One region of the Marinobacterium sp. LSUCC0821 genome, then DNA from elsewhere that is predicted to be linked to it. Evidence: predicted binding sites of a transcription regulator. Region 1 holds the regulator's gene; the other holds the start of a gene.
What was found. Region 1 encodes FNR, which switches genes on or off when oxygen is low (the NO sensors DNR and NnrR bind a similar motif). Its sites were predicted from a motif close to TTGATNTANATCAA; they were not measured.
Positions count from the first base shown of each region.

Region 1 (3,153 bases):
TCATCAATCACAACGAGTTCTACGTTCTCTTTGTTCATCCCTTCCATCTTCTGTGGAAGATCATCAACTACGGTATCTTTAGAGCCAGCAATCACCAGTGTCGGGGTCTCTGTTTGAGCTAGAACATGTGGTGTATCGTAATTTGGGTAGTTGCCATAGTAGCTAAGCATTGCACCGGCAGTTGCGCCGCTCTTCTCACAGTAGACAACACTTACGCCATCCATCATGGTATCTGGCGCTAGGGTTTTCGCTTTATCAAGGAGATCAGTCACAGAGGTGCCGTAGCGCTTCTGGTAACCATCGATAGTGTATTTGTAGTCCCAGGTTGCTGGTGCAAGCAGGATTTGACCTTTTACTTTATCTTGGTGAGCAAGGGTGTACTGTGATGTCTGGTTGCCACCGCGTGAGTGACCCATGACCCAACGGTCACCCGCACCTTGGCCATCTAGCCAGTTCTGCCAAGCCTCCATCTCTGCAACTGCATCTTGCATGGTGTGGCGAGCAGGTACTGCACAGTCATACATAGTTGATTCACGATTATCGATGCTGTAGCTAAGGTTTATAGCGAGTGTTGAGACGCCAGCATCTACGATTAGCTCTTGCAGGGTGGCAATGATCTCCATCTCGTTGTGCGCCAGTGTGCCGTGTAACAGAAGAAGTACGCCATCAGCGAGTGTCTTATCTTCCGCGAGCTCCAGGTTGGCATTGAGGGTTAAACCATTGAATGGAATCTGTACTTGTTCTGCTTGTGCAACGCTGGCGTTAAGTGCTGTAAGCATTAGTATGCCGGCAATCGCTTTAGGTAGGAATTGCATCTATCTCTCCAGGGCTGAGAAGTTATATTTTTTTTATGAGTCTACTCCAATAAAAAAACGAGGCAAGATGCCCCGTTTTTAAATGGTGAAACCCTTACAGGCCGTCGTAGGCAAGCAAACAGTGTACGGGTACACCTGTATCTTGGATCTTGGTTGAGCCTGCTAGATCAGGTAGGTCGATCAATGCTGCCACCTCGACAACTTCGGCGCCTAGGCCGTTAATCAGGGTACAAGCAGCCAATGCAGTACCACCTGTTGCGATCAGGTCATCGATAAGTACAACTCTGTCTCCAGATTTAAGTGCGTCTTTCTGTATCTCTACCGAGGCTGTACCGTACTCGAGCGTGTAATCCTGAGAAATGGTCTCGCCAGGTAACTTGCCCTTTTTGCGCACTAGAACAAGCGGTTTCTTTAACTCATGGGCAATGATTGCACCAAACAGAAAGCCACGCGCATCGATACAGGCGATGTGGGATACATCCATGCTCATGTAACGATCAACAAAGGCGTTAGCGACCATGCGAGATGCTTTAGGGTCTTGGAAAATTGGTGTTATATCGCGAAACAAAATGCCCGGTTCTGGCCAGTCTGGAATAGAGCGAACTACCGATTTTACGTAAAACTCGTCGTAAGACATTAAAACTCCGAAGGGGAATTAACCCAGTTTAGCTTGGCTGCCACAGCCTGGACCATGACACTCACCAGCCGCTTCCATTAGTGCCTGAGTATCAAGGATCTCTAGCTCTTTACCCTCAACACGAATCAGATTCTGCGAAGAGAAGCGGGTGAAGATTCGGCTCACTGTCTCTACAGCAAGGCCTAGGTAGTTACCAATCTCATTTCGCGACATAGATAGTCGGAAAGAGGTTGAAGAGTAACCACGTGCGGCAAAACGGTCTGCAATTTTCAGCATAAACGTTGCGATACGCTGCTCTGCAGTTTTTTTCGATAGCAGCATCATCATCTGCTGATCTTCACTAATTTCACGACCCAGCGAGCGCATGATAGAACGACGTAGCTCAGGCATCTGACCTGAAAGATCATCAAGACGCTCAAATGGGATTTCACAGACTGTAGTGGTCTCTAGCATCTTAGCGCTCATTGGGTATGCGCCAGAGTCCAGGCCTGCAAGGCCAACCAGTTCACCAGGGAAGTAGAAGCCGTTGATCTGCTCTTCACCATCCGGGCTTACTGAGTAGGTCTTTATTGAGCCTGCACGAATGGCATAGAGAGAGCCAAAGTTCTCGCCTTGGCGGAACAGAAAATCGCCTTTGTGAAGAGGCTTGCTCTTATCGACGATATCATCAAGTTTAACCATATCGTCGTTATTGAGTGACACTGGCAAACACAAAGAGCTAAGTGAACAGGTGTTGCAGTGCACTTCATTGATGTTTGCGATCTTTAATTTTTGAGTATCGGACATATTCACCTCGTTGGCACGAGTATAGCCAAAGAGGATTAGTGACCCAAGTCAAAAAACGATATTTGTCGATAAGCGCTGCTTATTCAGTCTCTTTTACTAGAGTCTTAGATAATTCGTGAGAATCGCTGCTCGCTATGGTTTATGTAAGCATCAAAGGTCATACAGACTCTGCGAATTAATAGTCGCCCAGCGGCTGTAACATCTAACCCTTTCTCATTCATATGAATAAGTCCGTCATTTACCATCGGTTCCAATAGGCGAAGTTCATCAGCAAAGTACTCTTGGAATTGAATACCAAGCTCTTTGGACTGATCAGCAAAGTTCAACTGGAAGTCACAGATCAGGCGAGTAATCACCGCGCGACGAATTTTGTCATCGTCGTTCATTTTGTACTCTTTACTGATCGCAGAGCCCTCTGCATTGATGCCCGCATCATATTTCGTGATATCAGGGCTGTTCTGCAGGTAGTAGTCACCAATCTGACTAATAGCCGAGACGCCAAGACCAATCAGGTCACACTCCGAGTGGGTGGTGTAGCCTTGGAAGTTGCGGTGCAGGGTGCCCTCATCTTGATGGCGGGTTAGGGTGTCCTCTGGCAGCGCGAAGTGGTCCATGCCGATGTTGCGGTAGCCTGCAGAGGTTAGCTTATCAATACTCTGATGGTGAATGGCGAGTTTTGTAACTGCATCAGGCAGTTCATCTGCATTGATGCGACGCTGCGGTTTAAAGCGCTCAGGAAGGTGCGCATAGTTGAATACTGAAAGGCGATCTGGGCGTAGTTCTAGGATGCGATCTAAGGTCTCTGCAAAACTCTCTTCAGTTTGTAGTGGCAAACCGTAGATGAGATCGACGTTAATTGATCGGAAACCAAGGTCGCGCGCCTCTTCTAGAAGGGCGGTCGTCATCTCCAGTGAT
Region 1 covers NZ_CP051666.1:945,150-948,302, reverse strand. The annotation lists gene HH196_RS04615 (alpha/beta hydrolase) at 1-815, opposite strand, end outside; gene HH196_RS04610 (adenine phosphoribosyltransferase) at 910-1,452, opposite strand; gene fnr (fumarate/nitrate reduction transcriptional regulator Fnr) at 1,471-2,238, opposite strand; gene hemN (oxygen-independent coproporphyrinogen III oxidase) at 2,343-3,153, opposite strand, start outside.

Region 2 (3,153 bases), 510 kb from region 1:
TCTGAAGCTTATCAGGACCGCACAAACCGTTAATTGCTCCTGCATTAACGGAATACATGCCATCCTTGGCATTAAGTCGGCTTCCTGCCTCCGTTGTGCTCTTCGGCCCTCCATGGCCTCAGCCTGACAAGCTTTTAATCGAAAAAGAGCATCGTGCTCGTTCTCAGTCGGACGGGGAAACAGGGTGCCAAATTCGAATCGCGTGCCAGTCGTCCACGTCCGATCGAGAGTGAGTACGATGGTTTTTCACGGTTAAGAGTTCAATCGGCTGAGGCCTGGATGGCCGAAGTCTGCAACGGAGGCAGGAGCCGACTTTGCAGTGTCCTATTGGACTTCAGTGAAAAATCATTGAACGGAGCGTGCCGCAGGCCGAGTGAGCGTAGTCAGTTTTTGGGTACTTTTTGCTGACCAAAAAGTACCAATGACCAGACTTTAGGCTGGGTATTCGCTTTTGATCTAGCTATAGCTTTTAAAAAAGTAACAGCGACAGGCTGAAAGCCCATCACCGCATTTAAATTAAGTTATTTGGTAACTTGAGCAAACAGATCGAAGTACTCTGGGAATGTTTTGCGGGTACAGCCTGGATCATTGATGGTGATCGGGTTGTTGCCGAAAGCGGCTAGTGAGAAACACATCGCCATACGATGGTCATCGTAGGTATCGATGGCTGCGCTCTGTACTTCTGCTGGTGGAGTGATTTCGATGTAGTCTTCACCTTCAACAACCTCTGCACCCACTTTACGAAGCTCTGTGGCCATGGCGTTAAGACGGTCGGTCTCTTTAACGCGCCAGTTGTAGACGTTACGAATGGCAGTAGGGCCTTCGGCAAATAGAGCTGCAGTTGCGATGGTCATTGCGGCATCTGGGATGGCGTTCAGGTCTAAATCTACACCTTTAAGCTCACCTTTAGTCACTTCAATCCAAGTAGGACCGTAAGTCACTTTAGCGCCCATTTTGCCCAGTACCTCAGCAAAGGCTTTGTCGCCCTGTATCGATTCAGACCCAACGCCGTAGACGCGGATGGTACCGCCAGCAATAGCAGCAGCTGCTAGGAAGTAAGAGGCAGAAGAGGCGTCGCCCTCTACCATCACTTCGCCTGGTGACTTGTAGGTCTGACCCGCTTTAACAACAAAGCTCTCGTAGTTGTTGTTGATAACTTCTACACCGAACAGCTTCATCGTGTGAATAGTGATGTCGATGTACGGTTTAGAGACAAGCTCGCCATCCATCACAATCTCTAGGTCTTCTTTAGCAAGCGGTGCAGCCATTAGAAGGGCAGTTAGGAACTGACTAGAGATGTTGCCACGAATTGAGACACGGCCACCTTTTAGTCCCTGTGCATTGATCTTAAGCGGCGGGTAACCTTCGTCTTTTAGGTATTTAATATCAGCACCTATTTGAACAAGCGCATCGATTAGGTCCTTAATAGGACGCTCATACATACGAGGCTCACCCGTCAGTGTGAATTCACCTTCACCTAGACAAAGAGCTGCAGTAAGCGGACGCATTGCGGTACCAGCATTACCTAAAAACATCTCTGCTTGTTTGCAGGTGAATGCACCACCAACGCCTTTAACCACACAGCTACGACGATCGCTTGCTAATTCATAGCTAACGCCAAGTTCAGTTAATGCGTTAAGCATATGGCTGACGTCTGCGCTATCGAGAAGGTTGGTTACACGGGTCTCACCCTCAGCAAGAGCAGCTAAAAGCAGGATGCGGTTCGAAAGGCTTTTTGAACCAGGAAGTTGAACTTCGCCATTAGCAAAGCTGCGAGGTTGGAGTGTTAACGTTTCCATATAACCATTGTGTCGAGAATTGGGTGAATTTTGAGCGCGCTAAGTTACTAGGAAACGGGTTTATTGTCTATTTTTGAGCCCTCTTTTCATTTAATTGATGCGGGTCAATTTCCTTCTCGAATTGATAGGGCATAGTAGCTCCATCGAATATCTGTTTTAGGAGTTACACAAATGGTCGGCGAACATCACGATCTAGTTCACGAATTACCAGAAATGCGCGATCGCATTCACGAACTGAAAACATCAAACAACCACTTTGCACGTCTGTTTGATGAGTACCATGAAGTAACTAAACAGGTTGAGTTGATGGAGGCCGAAGTAACGCCTGCTGAAACTAGCCGTGAGGAAGAACTCAAAAAACGTCGTCTATCACTTAAGGATGAGTTATTTGCGATGTTGAAGGGGTAAGAGAGCGACTTTCATAGTGTCCTTTCGTTGCTATTCAGCCCGGCTTGAAAAAGACCGGGTTTTTTTTTGTCCTAAATTTAATGTTTTGTAAGGTGACGTTTTTAGGAATTATGTCTAAGCTTTAACTAAATTGATTTTGTGAGGTTTGCTATGCGTTTGAACAAACTTTTAGTCCTTTCGATTGCAGCGGTGACTTTGTCTGGCTGTGTGCAGCAGAGTCTGCAGGGAAATGTTTATACACGTTCTGAAGCGCGTCAGGTCCAGCAGTTGGAGTACGCGACTGTTGAACAGGTAACGCCGGTTATTATTGAAGGCGACAAAAATAATCCGGTAGGTGTTGGTGCCGGTGCTATCGTCGGAGGTCTTGCTGGTTCAACTATCGGTGGTGGTAAGGGCTCAAGTATTGCAACTGTCTTGGGTGCTGTTGCGGGTGGTCTAGCTGGACAAGCACTTCAAGAAGAGGCGACACGAGTTCAGGGGCAGGAGATTGTTCTGCGCATGGATAATGGCAAATTACTCTCTGTTGTTCAGGAAGTGGAGAATAATCTCTTCTTCAGAATTGGCGATAAAGTACGTGTGTTACGTTCTAACGGCACGGTGCGTGTAAGTTATTAATGACTCGTCCAGTTCTGAATCGGATCCATCATGCGGCGATAATCTGTAGTGATTATCGCCGCTCTAAACACTTCTATACCGATCTCTTAGGTCTCACTATATTGGATGAGAACTACCGCGCTGATCGTGACTCATACAAGTTAGATCTAGCCCTACCTGATGGTGGTCAGGTGGAGCTCTTTAGTATGCCAGGCGCGCCTAAGCGGCCAAGCTTTCCTGAAGCGCAGGGGTTAAGACATTTGGCTTTCTCTGTATCAGATATAGATCAATGGGTTGCATGGTTAACCTCGCACTCTATCGAAGTTGAGCCTATCCGTGTCGATCCCTATAC
Region 2 covers NZ_CP051666.1:435,618-438,770, forward strand. The annotation lists gene aroA (3-phosphoshikimate 1-carboxyvinyltransferase) at 522-1,799, opposite strand; gene HH196_RS02205 (YdcH family protein) at 1,971-2,207, shown strand; gene HH196_RS02210 (glycine zipper 2TM domain-containing protein) at 2,358-2,822, shown strand; gene HH196_RS02215 (VOC family protein) at 2,822-3,153, shown strand, end outside.
Region 2: HH196_RS02205 (YdcH family protein) is a predicted target of FNR. The motif match lies at 1,894-1,907, and genes of this name have one in related genera.